DNA from 4 places in the Streptomyces sp. NPDC102259 genome. Region 1 is predicted to be linked to each of the others. Evidence: riboswitches for the same ligand, from Rfam matches in the RefSeq annotation. Region 1 holds a riboswitch; each other region holds the start of a gene.
What was found. Region 1 has a riboswitch for S-adenosylmethionine ahead of ACIRPU_RS32095 (aminotransferase class V-fold PLP-dependent enzyme). Riboswitches for the same ligand answer to the same signal wherever they lie in the genome.
Positions count from the first base shown of each region.

Region 2: another riboswitch for S-adenosylmethionine. It lies ahead of thrC (threonine synthase); the one in region 1 lies ahead of ACIRPU_RS32095 (aminotransferase class V-fold PLP-dependent enzyme).
Region 3: another riboswitch for S-adenosylmethionine. It lies ahead of ACIRPU_RS19155 (amino acid ABC transporter permease); the one in region 1 lies ahead of ACIRPU_RS32095 (aminotransferase class V-fold PLP-dependent enzyme).
Region 4: another riboswitch for S-adenosylmethionine. It lies ahead of ACIRPU_RS33060 (putative leader peptide); the one in region 1 lies ahead of ACIRPU_RS32095 (aminotransferase class V-fold PLP-dependent enzyme).

Region 1 is NZ_JBIWMA010000018.1:7,515-11,266, reverse strand. Features, by position in the region: gene ACIRPU_RS32105 (rhomboid family intramembrane serine protease) at 1-227, shown strand, start outside; gene ACIRPU_RS32100 (Lrp/AsnC family transcriptional regulator) at 224-505, shown strand; gene ACIRPU_RS32095 (aminotransferase class V-fold PLP-dependent enzyme) at 538-1,899, opposite strand; SAM riboswitch class IV at 2,080-2,196, opposite strand; gene trpD (anthranilate phosphoribosyltransferase) at 2,377-3,441, opposite strand; gene ACIRPU_RS32085 (cytochrome bc complex cytochrome b subunit) at 3,587-3,752, opposite strand, start outside.
Region 2 is NZ_JBIWMA010000008.1:200,127-203,878, forward strand. Features, by position in the region: gene ACIRPU_RS20685 (cold-shock protein) at 1-146, opposite strand, end outside; gene ACIRPU_RS20690 (ubiquitin-like small modifier protein 1) at 600-875, opposite strand; gene thrC (threonine synthase) at 1,010-2,326, opposite strand; SAM riboswitch class I at 2,342-2,507, opposite strand; gene ACIRPU_RS20700 (glucosyl-3-phosphoglycerate synthase) at 2,677-3,621, shown strand; gene ACIRPU_RS20705 (trehalose-6-phosphate synthase) at 3,738-3,752, shown strand, end outside.
Region 3 is NZ_JBIWMA010000007.1:212,199-215,950, forward strand. Features, by position in the region: gene ACIRPU_RS19145 (ABC transporter substrate-binding protein) at 1-573, opposite strand, end outside; gene ACIRPU_RS19150 (amino acid ABC transporter ATP-binding protein) at 644-1,447, opposite strand; gene ACIRPU_RS19155 (amino acid ABC transporter permease) at 1,444-2,424, opposite strand; SAM riboswitch class IV at 2,821-2,940, opposite strand; gene ACIRPU_RS19160 (glutathione S-transferase C-terminal domain-containing protein) at 3,007-3,752, opposite strand, start outside.
Region 4 is NZ_JBIWMA010000019.1:35,143-38,894, reverse strand. Features, by position in the region: gene ACIRPU_RS33065 (ABC transporter substrate-binding protein) at 1-1,063, opposite strand, end outside; gene ACIRPU_RS33060 (putative leader peptide) at 1,267-1,383, opposite strand; SAM riboswitch class IV at 1,418-1,527, opposite strand; gene ACIRPU_RS33055 (SAM-dependent methyltransferase) at 1,683-2,498, opposite strand; gene ACIRPU_RS33050 (PP2C family protein-serine/threonine phosphatase) at 2,699-3,752, opposite strand, start outside.

The DNA.
Region 1 (3,752 bases):
GGGCGGCCCTGCAGTGGGTGGCGGCGGGGCAGGCCGCCCAGGGGCCGGGGGTGGCCTATCTGGCGCACCTGGTGGGCTTCGGCCTGGGGCTCCTCTACGCGTGGGCCCGTTTCGGAATCGGGCGAGGCCCGAAGGGCGGCCCCGGAAGGGCGGCGGCGGGATTCGGGCGGGCGGCTAGAGTGAAGCCCGCCCCAGCTCCGGCTCCCGAGGGAGAGAACCAGCCGTGATCACCGCGATCGTCCTCATCAAGACCAGCGTGGACCGGATTCCCGAGATCGCGGAACGGATCGCTTCGCTGGACTCCGTCAGCGAGGTCTTCTCCGTCACCGGGACGTACGACCTGATCGCCATGGTGCGGGTCAAGGAGCACGAGGACCTGGCGGAGGTCATCCCGGGCAGCATCAGCAAGATCCCCGGGGTGGAGGGCACGGACACGCACGTCGCCTTCCGCACCTACTCGCAGCACGACCTGGAGGCGGCGTTCGCGATCGGGCTGGACTCCTGACCCGCTGAACACCGCCTCCGGCGGACCGTCGCTCACACGGCGGGCACGCAGCGGCCGCCCTCCGTCCGGTACTGCCACTGCGCGCCCTCGCTGACCAGCTCGCGCACCGCGTTCACGAAGCGCTCCACGTGCTCGTCCGGGGTTCCCGCGCCGAAGCTCACCCGGATCGCGTTGAGGGACTTCTCGCCGGGAGCCGCCTCGGGCGCGCCGCACTCGCCCTGGGTCTGGGGGTCACTGCCCAGCAGGGTGCGGACCAGGGGGTGGGCGCAGAAAAGGCCGTCGCGGACGCCGATGCCGTACTCGGCGGAGAGGGCGGCGGCGAAGTGGGAGCTGTTCCAGCCCTCGACGACGAAGGAGATCACGCCGACCCGCGGGGCGTCGTCGCCGAACAGGGAGAGCACCCTCACCTGCGGGACCTCGGCCAGACCGGCCCGCACCTTCGCGATCAGGTACTCCTCCCGGGCGACCAGGCTGTCGAAGCCCGCCTCGGTGAGGGCCTTGCACGCCGAGGCGATGGAGTAGGCGCCGATCACGTTCGGGGAGCCGGCCTCGTGGCGGGCCGCGCTCTCGTGCCACTCCACGTCCACTCCCCCGTCCTCGCGCCGCGTGACCTTGCGGCTGGCGCCGCCGCCCGCGAGGTACGGGTCGGCCGCCACCAGCCAGTCGGCGCGACCGGCCAGCACACCGGAGCCGAAGGGCGCGTACAGCTTGTGCCCGGAGAAGGCCACCCAGTCGACGTCGAGCTCCCGCACGGAGACCGGGTGGTGCGGGGCCAGCTGGGCCGCGTCCAGGACGATCCGGGCGCCGTGCTCGTGCGCGGCGGTCGCCAGCTCGCGTACCGGCCACAGCTCGCCGGTGACGTTCGAGGCGCCGGTGACGCAGACCAGGGCCGGGCCGTGGGGGTCACGCTCGGCGAGGGCCCGCTCCAGCGTCTCGACGGCCTGGCGCGGAGTGCGCGGGGCGTTGAGGTAGGTGACCCGGGCGTCCTTCCAGGGCAGCAGCGAGGCATGGTGCTCGGTCTCGAAGACGAAGACCTGGCAGTCGGCGGGGAGGGCCCGGGCCAGCAGGTTCAGGGAGTCCGTCGTCGAGCGGGTGAAGACGAGCTGGTCGTCGGGACGGCAGTCCAGGAACTCGGTCACCGTCCTGCGGGCGTTCTCGAAGAGGTCCGTGGACAGCTGCGAGAGGTAGCCGGCGCCGCGGTGGACGCTGCCGTAGTACGGGGCGTAGGCCGCCACGTCGTCCCAGACGCGCTGGAGGGCGGGGGCGCTGGCCGCGTAGTCGAGCGCCGCGTAGGTGACCTCGCCGCCCGTCACGAGCGGGACCGTGATATCCCGTCCCAGAACGGGCAGCTGCGCACAAACGGTACGGGCGGCGGCAGCGGTGGAGACAGACATGGCGAACTCCCGTGAGAGGCAAGGGGGAACCACCGTGCGAGCGGACATGGCTCGAGCACGGAGGAAGGTGAAAGGGGTATGCGGAGGCGGGGCTCTACGCCCTATCGCATTCGCTTGCTCACGGAAGACTCCCTCGAACGACCAGGACCCCTGGCGGTGCTCACTCAGAAGAGTGCGAGGGGTCCGCGCTTGCCGTAGACCTCGCTGCCTACGGCCTGGTCTTCACCCGGGGCACCCCGCCACGGACGGAGGGTTGCCGGACAGTCGGCCGGGGCCTCATGACTGTCACTCATGACCTGATACAGGAACGTACGTGAGGTGATCGCCGCCCCGCAACCCGTGTCCGGATCGCGGGACGGCCCGGGGCGGAGCCCCGAAGGGGCGCGGGGCTCATGTGCGGCTCCGCCGCGTGGGCGCGAGCGGCCACGACGGCGCCGCGGACGACCGAGGGCCCTCGCGGCACCGCCGGCGGAGCGCCTAGGCGTTGCTGGCGGCCACCCAGCGCTCCAGGGCCCGCTTGGCCGCGCCCGAGTCGATCGACTCCGCCGCCCTGTCCATCCCGGCCCGCAGCTGCTCCGCGAGGGTCCCGGCGCCCGGCTCGAGCGCCACGAGCGCAGCCGCCGAGTTCAGCAGCACGGCTTCCCGCACGGGGCCCGTCTCGCCCTCCAGGAGGCGGCGGGCGACCTCCGCGTTGTACGACGGGTCCCCTCCCCGCAGGGCCTCGACCGGGACCAGCTCCAGCCCGACGTCACGCGGGTCGAACGTCTCCTCGGCGACCTTGCCGTCGCGGACCACCCACACATGGGAGGTGGCCGTCGTGGTCAGCTCGTCGAGGCCGTCGTCCCCCCGGAAGACCAGGGACGAGTTGCCGCGCTCGGCGAAGACGCCCGCGACCACCGGCGCCATGCGCGGGTCGGCGACCCCGACCGCCTGCGCCCGCACCCTGGCCGGGTTGGTCAGCGGGCCGAGCACGTTGAACACCGTGCGGATGCCCAACTGGCCGCGCGCCGCGCCCACATGACGCAGCGCCGGGTGGAACTTGATCGCGAAGCAGAAGGTGATCCCGGCCTCCTGGGCCACCTCCGCCACCCGCCGCGGGGTCAGTTCCAGGTTGACGCCGAGCTTCTCCAGGACGTCCGAGGCGCCGGACGCGGAGGACGCGGCCCGGTTGCCGTGCTTGACGACCGTGGCACCCGAACCGGCCACGACGATCGCCGACATCGTGGAGATGTTGACCGTCTTCGCGCCGTCGCCGCCCGTGCCGACGATGTCGACGGTCGGGCCGGGCACCTCGATCAGGTTGGCGTGCTCGTACATCGCCCGGACGAGCCCGTTGATCTCCGCGACGGTCTCGCCCTTGGCCCGCAGCGCCACCACGAACCCGGCGATCTGCGCGTCGGTCGCCTCGCCGCGCATGATCCGGTCCAGCGCCCAGAACGTGGCGTCGGCGTCCTGGTCACGGCCGTACAGCAGACCGTTCAGCACCTCGGGCCAGGAACGGCCCGCCGCGGTGTCGCCTCCAGCGGGGGTCACAGCGCTCATAGCCGCTCCTGCGTGTGTCGTCGTATGCCGTGGTGCGCCTCGTCACAAGGTGCCACCCCACCCTATCCAGCCCGTGGGCACGGCAAAGGGCCCCGTCCGAAGACCGGACGGGGCCCATTCCTGCGGCGTGGCGACGCCTCAGCGATCAGTGGTGGCCGTGGCCGCTCGTGATCTCCTTGTATTCCTCCACGGTGGGCTTCGGAATCTGCTGATCCTCGCCGAAGTACGCTCCGCTGATCTTGGCGCGGAGCTTCTCCTTGCTCTTCACCTTGCGCTCGACACCGTTCTCGTCGACGGCGGCGCCGATCGCG
Region 2 (3,752 bases), on a different contig from region 1:
AAATCGACCCGCTGCCCCTCTTCCAGGGTGCGGTAGCCGTCCATCTGAATCGCGCTGTAGTGGACGAAAACATCCGCACCACCGTCGACCGCGATGAAGCCGTACCCCTTCTCCGCGTTGAACCATTTGACGGTGCCCTGAGCCATGCCTAACTCCCCTATTACTGGCCCTTGCACGGACCCACACTTCGCGGATCCGGGTCAGACCTCACCCCCCGGTTGGCTTGGGGGCGTGCGCCGGAACGCGTCGACCGCGGCCGAATGTATCTGTCCAACTGCCCTCTGCAACAGGTCACTTGGACGAGAATTCCGGACGGGCGGGATCCGTAATGTGGCGAGAATTCGCCTGAATTGAGGGCAAGTCGGGCCCTACATAAGCCGCAAAAGCCACGAAAGAGGCGCACACATTGGCTGCTTCTTGTCGGGCGCGGGGCAGAAATCAAAGGCTCCGGATCCGGTGATCCGGACCGGCTTCCCCAACTGTACCGCGCTCAACCACACTGAATTGCCCCCTCCGCTTCTATCGCGGAGAGGGCAATTCGATGAACGCTCGGTAATCGATGTTACCGACGGTTACTACCAGTGGGTACTGACCGTCGGTCAGCCGCCGGCCACGGCCGGGATGATGGAGACGCCGGCGCCGTCCGGGGTGGCCGTCTCCAGACCCTGCTCGAAGCGGACGTCGTCGTCGTTCACGTACACGTTGACGAACCGGCGCAGCTTGCCCTGGTCGTCCAGGACCCGGGCGGCGATACCGGTGTGGTTCTTCTCCAGGTCGGCGATGACCTCACCGAGGGTCGCCCCCTCGGCCTTCACCTCGGCCTGCCCGCCCGTGTAGGTGCGCAGGATGGTGGGGATGCGGACGTTGACGCTCATGTCTGGTGATCTCCGGTCGGGTAGACGGCCTCAGGGGCGCGGGGCCGTGCGGATCGTGCGGCTGCCGCCGCGTGGGCGCGACCGGCCCACACCGGCCCGCAGCACACATACGGTCTTACAGCGGAGCGCCCCGCTCATGACGCGAGGCCGGCCTCGCGGAAGGAGTCGAGGTTCGGACGGATGGTCGCGGTCAGCCCGGTGCCGGCCACCGCGTCCAGGGTCTTCAGTCCGTCACCCGTATTGAGGACGACGGTCGTCCCGGTCGGGTCGAGAAGACCGTTCTCGATCAGCTTGCGCGTCACACCCACCGTCACCCCACCGGCGGTCTCCGCGAAGATCCCCTCGGTCCGCGCCAGCAGCTTGATCGCGTCGACGATCTGCTCGTCGTTCACGTCCTCCACCGCGCCACCGGTGCGCCGCGCGATGTCGAGGACGTACGGACCGTCAGCCGGGTTGCCGATGGCCAGCGACTTGGCGATGGTGTTCGGCTTCTGGGGGCGGACCACGTCGTGCCCGGCCTTGTAGGCGACGGACACCGGGGAGCAGCCCTCGGCCTGCGCGCCGAAGATCTTGTACGGCCTGTCCTCGACCAGCCCGAGCTTGATCAGCTCCTGGAGGCCCTTGTCGATCTTCGTCAGCTGCGAGCCGGAGGCGATCGGCACGACCAGCTGGTCCGGCAGCCGCCAGCCGAGCTGCTCGCAGATCTCGTACGCCAGCGTCTTGGAACCCTCGGCGTAGTACGGCCGCAGGTTGACGTTGACGAAGCCCCAGCCCTCGCCCGCCGAGTCGCCGATGAGCTCGGAGCAGAAGCGGTTGACGTCGTCGTAGTTGCCCTCGATGCCGACGAGTTCGCCGCCGTAGATCGCGGCCATGACGACCTTGCCCTGCTCCAGGTCGTGCGGGATGAACACACAGGACCGGAAGCCCGCCCGGGCGGCGGCGGCGCCGACGGCACCGGCCAGGTTGCCCGTGGAGGAGCAGGAGAGCGTGGTGAAGCCGAACGCGCGGGCGGCCTCGATGGCCTGGGCGACGACGCGGTCCTTGAAGGAGTGCGTCGGGTTGCCGGAGTCGTCCTTGACGAAGAGCTTGCCGGCGTCGACGCCCAGCTCGCGGGCGAGGTTGTCGGCCTGGACGAGCTTGGTCCAACCGGGGTTGATGTTGGGCTTGTCGGCCACGTCCGCCGGGACGGGCAGCAGCGGCGCGTAGCGCCAGATGTTCGCGGGTCCCGCCTCGATGCGCTTGCGGAGCTCCTCCGTGTCGTAGGAGGAGAAGTCATACGCGATCTCGAGCGGGCCGAAACACTCTTCGCAGGCGAAGACCGGGCCGAGGGGCACGCGGTGACCGCACTCGCGGCAGTTCAACGCCGCGGCCGGACCGAGGTCGACGGCAGAGGACGTCGTAGAGTCGGTGGTGCTTGCAACAGTCGTGCTTGCAACAGTCTGCGCAGCCATGTGAGGCGAGGCCCTTCCTCATCTTCCTCACGACGCATTTCGCCGTGAGACGGATTTGGCACCTTCCCGAGCCGGGAGCCTCGCGGAGCGATCACCGCATGGAGCGGTGAGCGTCACGAGACCGGCTGGAGGGTTGCCGGGGCTTCATCGGGCCGTATCCCTCTGCCCCTCTGGATGAGCGGTATGAAGTTGTGGACGGGGGCGACCTCGGACATGCGATGGTCATCCGCGTTGTTCAAGACTGTAACCGAAGGCCAGGACAGTTGAGATAGTCGTCCGAACCGCGAGATGGATCACACGGTCACCTCCTGTGCACCCGGTGTGATCACGACAGTGAGGAGCCGCAGACTGTGCTTCAAGAAACTGAGCGCTGGCTGGCCACCCGCTCCTGGGCCGTGACCGATCGTCCGCTCCACAGGATCATGGCCGCGAAACGCGCCACGAACCAGTCGGTGTCCGTCGTCCTTCCCGCGCTGAACGAGGAGGAGACGGTCGGCGACATCGTCGCGATCATCCGTCACGACCTCATGCACCAGGTCCCGCTCGTCGACGAGATCGTGGTCGTCGACTCGGGATCGACCGACCGTACGTCCGAGGTGGCCGCGGCGGCCGGCGCGCGGGTCGTCCACCGGGACGACATCCTGCCGCGCATACCGGCCGTGCCCGGCAAGGGCGAGGTCCTGTGGCGCTCCCTGCTGGTCACCACCGGGGACATCGTCTGCTTCATCGACGCCGATCTGAGGGAGTTCTCCTCCGACTTCGTCTCGGGGATCGTCGGCCCGCTGCTCACCGACCCCGGGGTGGACCTGGTCAAGGGCATGTACGACCGTCCGCTGGGCGGCGCGGCCGGCCAGGGCGGGAGGGTCACCGAGCTCATGGCCCGCCCGCTGCTCAACATGCACTGGCCGCAGCTGGCCGGGTTCGTGCAGCCGCTCGGCGGGGAGTACGCGGCCCGCCGCAGTCTGCTGGAGCAGCTGCCGTTCCCCGTCGGCTACGGCGTGGAACTGGGCATGCTGGTCGACGCCCTGCACCTGGTGGGCCTCGACGCCCTGGCCCAGGTCGACATCGGCGTGCGCAAGCACCGTCACCAGGACGGCCAGGCGCTGGGCCGGATGGCGGCGGCCATCTACCGCACCGCCCAGCTCCGGCTGGCCCGCGGGCATCTGATCCGCCCGTCCCTCACCCAGTTCGAACGGAGCACGGACGGCTTCGAGCCGCGCACCTACTCCGTGGACACCGAGGAAAGGCCGCCGATGGCGGAGATCGCGGAGTACGCGACCCGCAAGGTCGCGTGACCGCAGGACGGGCCGTATACGGCATGCCGCCGACAGCGGCGACACGGCCGGACACGGCCCGTCCACACAGCGCGACCGTACGTTTGAGCGTTTCCCGACCGGGCTAGGTTGGGCGTATGGCTTCCACGCAC
Region 3 (3,752 bases), on a different contig from region 1:
GTTCTCGTAGTTGCCGTCGAAGTTCCACGTGCTGGACTTCTTGACCTCCCAGCCGAGGTTGTCCTGGCGGTAGGAGGCGAACTCGTACTTCTTCTTGCGCTCCTCGGTGTCGGTGATGTTCGAGAAGCCGACGTCGACCTTGCCGCTGTCGATGCCGACGAAGAGGTTCTCCCAGGTGAAGTTCTTCGTCTCCGGCTTCAGGCCGAGGACCGCGGCCACCAGGCGGCCGAGGTCGGGCTCGGCACCGGTGAGGGTCTTCTGGTCGTCGCCGACGTAGGCGAGCGGGGCGAAGCCGGAGGGCAGGGCGCCGATGCCGATGTTCAGCTTGCCGCTCTTCCTGAGCGCGTCGGGCAGTTCGGCGCTGATGGACTTGACCTCGGAGACCTTCAGGGCGCTCTCCTCGGCGGCGCCGTTGGACGCCCGGCCGATGGTCACGCTGTCGGCGGCGCTGCCGGTCGTGGTGGCGGCCTCGCTGTCACCACCGCAGGCGGCGAGCCCGGTGGCGAGGGTGGCGACCGCGGTCGCCGCGGTGATGCCGCGAATCAGGCTGCGTCGGGTGAAGTGGGCAGACATGGGCGTCCTTTGTGACTGGTGTGATGGTGTCGTGGGGGGAAGTCGTGGGGCGAAGGCGCGGGGCGCGGTGTCAGAGCACCTTGCTGAGGAAGTCCCGCGTCCGTTCGTGCCGCGGTTTGTCGAGGACCTCGCTGGGCGGGCCCTGCTCGACGATCTTCCCTTCGTCGATGAAGACGACCCGGTCGGCGACCTCGCGGGCGAAACCGACCTCGTGGGTGACGATGACGAGCGTGGTGCCGCTGGTCGCCAGGTCCTTGATGACCGCGAGGACCTCGCCGACGAGCTCGGGGTCGAGGGCGGAGGTGGGCTCGTCGAAGAGGATGACGCCGGGGCGCAGCGCGAGGGCGCGGGCGATGGCGACGCGCTGCTGCTGGCCGCCGGACAGCTGCCGGGGGTAGGCGGCGGCCTTGTCGGCGAGGCCCACCCGGTCCAGGAGTTCGCGGGCCAGTTCCAGGGCGGCGGACTTGGCGAGCCTCCCGGTGGCGACCGGTGCGGCGGCGACGTTGTCCAGCACGGTCAGGTGCGGGAAGAGGTTGAAGTTCTGGAAGACGAAGCCGATCCGGCCGCGCTGGGTCAGGATGGCCCGTTCGCTCAGCTCGCGCAGCCGCTCGCCGTGCCGGCGCACGCCGATCAGCTCGCCGTTGATGCTGACGTAGCCGATCTCGGGCTTCTCCAGGTGGTTGATGACCCGCAGCAGGGTGGACTTGCCGGAGCCGGACGGGCCGAGGATCACGGTGACCTCGCCGGGCCGCACGGTCAGGCTCACCCCGTCCAACACCCGGTGGGCGCCGTACCACTTGTGCACGTCGTGCACCTCGACGGCGGCGGGCACGATCCCGGTGGCGTCGGCGCTCTGCACGGTCTCGGTGCTCATACGGCGGCCTCCTGGCGGATGCGGCCCCGCAGGTCGGTGAGACCGGTCCGCAGTTTCTGCAACGGCGTCGGCGGCAGGGAACGCGTGGCGCCCCGGGCGTAGTACCGCTCGACGTAGAACTGGACGACGGAGACGAGGCTGGTCAGGATCAGGTACCAGACGGTGACGACCAGCAGCAGCGGCACGATGTCGCCGGGGTAGGTGGCCCCCATGGTCTGCGCGGTGCCGAACAGGTCGAGCAGCGAGACGTAGAAGACCAGCGAGGTGGACTTGACCAGGCCGATCAGCTGGTTGACGTAGTTCGGCGTGATCGACCGCAGGGCCTGCGGGAAGACGATCTTCCAGAACTGGTAGCGCTTGGGCAGGCCGAGCGCGGCGGCCGCCTCGTGCTGGCCCTGGTCGACGGAGAGGATGCCGCCGCGGACCACTTCGGCGGCGTAGGCCGCCTCGTTGAGGCTGAGGCCGATGACGGCGATCACCATGTCGGTGGCCAGCCGGGACTCGTCGAAGCGGAAGAACGCCGGACCGAAGGGAACCCCCACGCTCAGGGTCTGGTACAGGGCGCTGAAGTTGTAGAGGAAGAGCAGCACCACGATCAGCGGGATGGAGCGCAGCGCCCATACGTAGGTCCAGCTCACCGCGCGCAGCACCGGGCTCTTCGAGAGCCGGGCGAGGGCGAGCAGGATGCCGCCGAGGAGGCCCAGCACCGCGCTGTAGGCGGCCACTTCCAGGGTGATCAGCAGTCCGTCGAGGATCACCGGCCGCAGGAACCAGTAGCCGAAGCGGTCCCACTGGTAGAAGGGGTTGGAGATCAGTCCGTGCGTGAACTGCGCCACCAGGACCAGGGCCACGGCGGTGGCGATCCAGCGGCCGGGCTTGCGCAGCGGCTGGACGCGCTGGGCGGTCGGCTTCGCTGACGGGACGTCGATGGCGGGCGCGGCCTCGGCGAGGGTCACGGCGCCTGGGGGTTCACTCATAAGGGGCTCCGGCGGGAGTCGGACACCCCGGGTCACGGCGGACGTGCGTGGCCTGACGCGCCGGGGCGGGGCGGCGGGAACCGCTCGGCGGGCGCGAACAGGGCATGGCTCACGGATGCGTACGGGAGACCGGGGTGGGGCGGACAACGGCACACCGCTCGGGCGGTGTTCGTCAGGAACGCGGAGGCGGGGCTGAGGTGCGAGGGGTTCGTTCAGCCCCGACAGCGGGCACGGCCCGGTGCGGTACACAGTGCGCTGTTCACACGCAGGAGGTCGACGGCGCGGTTGGCGACGAGGATGTCGAGGTACGGCCGTACGCAGCCCCGGGGGCGACGCGGCGCCGTCCGATGAGCTGCGTACATGTCCGTCACCGTCACTGTTCCGGCCCCTGAGGGGCCCTCGCGCTTACCGATACGTCATTACCGAAACGTCGGTCCGGTCGTCACCTGGGGCACCCCACCGCGGAGCGAGGGTTGCCGGTCAGCGAGCCAGGGCTTGTCGCTGACGCTCATGACCGTTCTGGGCCGTAAGTAAGACAGTTGCCCGAACGTATGTCAACGGCGGTCCAGTGGATGGACCGGGTCACGGCTGGTTGACCTGCGGTCGGACCGCCGATCCGTCTGCCGCGTGGGTCTCCCAGTCCAGGATCTGGACGGCGGCGCCGGCGGCCTCCAGGCCCTGGCAACGGGCGTGGTGACGGCGGGCGATGGCGTCCAGGTCGAGGTGGGCGCCGAAGGCCGGGTGGGCGGCCAGACGGCGGGCGTAGGCCCACAGGGCGGGATGGTCGGCGATGCGGTGCACGGCGGCCGCGTCGAGGTGGTAGCGGTGCACGGTGTCGAGTTGGACCAGGGCGACCCACAACTCGACGTCGGAGGCGGTGATCTGATCACTGATCAGGAACTCGTGGGCGCCGAGTCCGCGCTCCAGCACCCCGAGCGTGGCGAGCAGCGTGTCGAGGGCGGCGGCCCGCTCCGCCTCTTCGGCGTCGGCCGCTCCGGCGCGCTGGGCCGCCTCCTCGATGCCCTGGGCGCACATCCGCTCGACGGCCTCGATCTGCGACTCCGCGCCGCACGGATACAGGGTGGGCCGGCCGCCGCCGAACCGCCGGGCCAGGTCGCGGGCGATGTCGGGGCCGTGGCTGCTGACGATGCGCCCCGACCAGTCGTCGCTGAGCACCGGCGCGAGGGCGGGTCCGGTGTACCGGTGCGCGCTGGCGTCGTACAGCGGACGCAGCGCGGAGTGGCCTCCGTCGGGGCAGTCCGCGACGGCGGGCAGGAAGGTGACCGGGCAGGCCTTTTCCAGGCCGAGGAGGCTGTGGGTGACGGCGA
Region 4 (3,752 bases), on a different contig from region 1:
AGCCGAGGTCGGTGTAGTCCGGTGTGGTGTGCGCCAGGATGCTGGTCGCCGGCTCGGTGCCGGTCGGGAAGACGGCGTCGACGATCTGCTGCCGGTCGATGGCGAACAGGACGGCCTGGCGTACCTTGGCGTCCTTGAAGAGCGGCCGGGAGTTGTTGAGCCCCAGGTTGAACGCCACGCCTGGGTTGGCCCGTTGCTGGAGGTTCACCGCGCCGCCCTCGAGCGCCGCCTCGTTGGCCCTGCCGACGCTGCCGATCGCGTCCACCTGGCCGGACTGGAGGCTGCCGGTGCGCACGCCCGCCTCGGGCACCACCTTGAACACCACCTTGTCCAGGTACGCCTCGCCCTGCTTGGTCCACAGCGAGGAACCCCAGGCGTATTCGGCGCGCTTGGTCAGGGTGATCGACTGGTTCTGCACATAGCCGTCCAGCACGAACGGCCCGGATCCGACCACTCCCTTGCTGCACTTCTCCTGCGGGGTCCTGCGCACGCTCGCCGACGACTCGATCCCCAGCGAGTGGGTGGCCGTGGCCTGGAGGAACTGCGCGTTGGGCAGCTTGAACCTGACCCGCACCGTGAGCGCGTCCACTGCGGTGGTGCTCTCCACACCGCTCAGGTATCCCTGGGCGAGAGTGCCGAGGGCGCCCAGCTTCGGCACCGCGTCGAAGTTGTCCTTGACCACCTGCGCGGTCAGCGGCGTCCCGTCGCTGAAGGTGACACCCGATCTCAGGTGGAACGTGAACGTCGTGGTGTCCGAGCTGATGTCCCAGCTCTTCGCGAGCCACGGCACGATCTTGCCGGTCTTGGGGTCCTGGTCGGTCAGCGAGTCCACGACCTGGCGCAGTGAGTAGATGGTGTCGTTGCTGCCCACCTGCTGCGGATCCACGCAGCCGGCGTCGGAACCCACCGCGAAGGTCAGGGTGCCACCGGACTTCGGGCGACCGCCCTCGCCGCTCGAACTGCCGCTGCCGCTCGACGAGCAGGCGGTGAGCAGAAGGCTGCCGGTCACGAGTGCGGCGAGCGCCGCCCACCGGGGGGTACGGGAATCCGGATGCGCTGTCACGGGATGGTTCTCCTACTCCAAGGTCACCGCGCACAGGCCGGTGCGGAATGAGGCCATGGCGATGCGCGGAGGGTGCCGCCCCGCGCGGGGCGGCACTGCTCAGAACTGTTCAGGGGGAGGGGACGCCGACGACGTGTCGAGGCCGAGGGCGATGACGGCGTGACCGCGCTGTGGCGAGGGTCAGCCTGCGAGGTGGGGCGTGATCAGCCCTGACACAGACAGCTGGCGGAACGCCGCAGGTCGATGTGGCGGCGGCGCGAGAATCCGGAGAACAGCGCCGCGGTCGCGATCGAGGCACTCAGGTTGCCGCTGTGCCGCACGCTGGTCCTCCCCGTCTCAGGCCCCTGAACCGGGGCCACGCGCTTGCGGGGTCGGTGATCCCGCCGGGCTTTCACCTGGAGCACCCCACCGCGGAGGAGGGTTGCCGGTCAGCTAGCCAGGGCTTGACGCTGACACTCAATGCCGGGGTCGATCTTACGGAGTACTGACATTATCCGTCAATATCGGTAGGAGAGTTGAACGAGTTGAACGGCTCCGCCGCACCGGCCGTGACGGCGGGTGCGGCGGAGTGTCATCGGCGCCGGCCGTCCGTCCGGTGCGGCGGAGCCGGTGTGGACGGCTACGGCTTGCGGGCGAGGCCGCCGTGCTCGGCGATGACGTCCGGGGCGGGGGAGGTCGCCTCCGGGCGCCACAGGGGGACCGGGACGACCCCGGGCTCCAGGAGCTCCAGGCCGTCGAAGTACGCCGTGATCTCGTCGACGGAGCGCAGGTTGTACGGGACGGCGCCGCTTTCGTTGTAGGCGTCCTGGGCCGCTTCGAAGACCGGGTCGATGCCCCGCGAGCCGTCGTTGATGGAGAGATGGCTGCCGGAGGGCAGGGCCGCCATCAGAGTGGTCACGATGGAGCGGGCCTGGTCGTAGTCGGCGACGTGGCCCAGGATGTTGCTGAGGATGAGCGCGGTGGGACGGCTGAGGTCCAGTGTCTCGGCGGCGCTCGCCAGGATGCGCTCCGGGTCCAGCACGTCGGCGTCGACATAGGAGGTCGCGCCCTCCGCGGTGGAGTAGAGGAGGGCGCGGGCGTGGGCCAGGACCAGCGGGTCGTTGTCCACGTAGACGATCCGGGTCTCCGGGGCGAGACGCTGGGCGACCTCATGGGTGTTCTCGGCCGTCGGCAGGCCGGTGCCGACGTCCAGGAACTGCCGGATGCCCGCCTCGGCGACCAGGTAGGTGATGTTGCGGCGCAGGAACGCGCGGCTGCTGCGGGCGATGGTGACGATGCCGGGGAAGACGGCGGTGTAGGCGTCGCCGGCCTCCTCGTCGACGGGGTAGTTGTCCTTCCCGCCCAGCCAGTAGTTCCAGATACGGGCCGAGTGCGGCACCGAGGTGTCGATCTTCTGAGGTGCCGCTGAACCGGGCGTGGTCACATGGTCGGTCATGAGGGGCGTCCGTCTTTCGGCCGAGGCGTGGGCAGTTCGAGCCACAACTTACGTCCCAACGACCCCGGCACGTACACCCGTTCACATTTTCGGTCGGTTCGAACAGTGTCCGCACAGGGAAATCCCGGTTCACGTCCCCTCGGAGGCCATGACGGACTGAGCGGGCGCGGGCACCCGGCACGTCGGCCGGTCCCGGCGACTCAGCACCCGGCAGGGGTCAGTTCGGCCAGCAGCAGGGTGCGGTCGTCGGCTCCGGCCGCGCCGGAAGGAGCGTGCAGGAGCCGACGGCACAGGGACGGCAGCGCGTCCTGCTCGTCGCCGTCCGCGGGCTCGGCGGCGGCCGCCGCGTCCACGGTGCGCGCGAGGCGGGTGATCTCCTGGTCGATGTCGGCGTCGCGGGACTCGACCAGACCGTCGCTGTAGAGCACCAGCAGGGCCGGATCCGGCACGCTCAGCACGGTCTCCTCGTAGCTGCCCGCCCCGAGCCCCAGGGGCAGGCCCGCCCCGGTCAGCCGGACCGGGGCGGTACGGCCGTCCGGGCCGCGCAGCAACGGGGGAGGGTGGCCCGCCCCCACCAGGGTGCAGGTGCGCCGCCGGGCATCCCACTCGGCGTATATGCAGGTCGCGAAGGAGACGCCGGGGGAGTCCCCGGCGAGTGCGTCGAGCCGGCCGATGAGGTCGGCCGCGGGGATGTCGAGCGCCGCCAGGGTGCGGACGGCGGTGCGCAGCTGGATCATCGCGACGGCGGACTCCGGACCGTGCCCCATGGCGTCCCCGACGATCAGACTGACCCGGTCACCCGGCCGCTTCAGCACGTCGAACCAGTCACCGCCGACGAGGTTGCCCTGCCCGGCCGGCAGACAGCCGTGCGCGGTGCGGCAGCCGCCGAACTCCTGGGCCGTGCCGGGCGGCAGACTGTTGCGGATCGCCAGGGAGGTTCGCCGCTCGCGCTCGTAGCGGCGCGCGTTGTCGAGGGCCACGGCGGCCCGCGCGGCCAGTGCCTCCACCGCGGCCACGTCGGCCGGGCCGAACGGCGCACGGCCCGGTCCTCGCGTGCACGTGACGAAGCCGATCGGCAGGTCCCGCAGCCGCAGCGGCACGACCAGGAAGGCCGCCACGCTCAGCAGGTCACCGACGCGGGCCTCGCCGTCGCCGGAGGCGATGAGCCGCTCGGAGGTGTGCGGGTCCACCGCGTCGAGCACCTGCGCCTGCCCGGCGGCGAGCGCGCGGGCGTACGGCGTGTCCTGGGGGAAG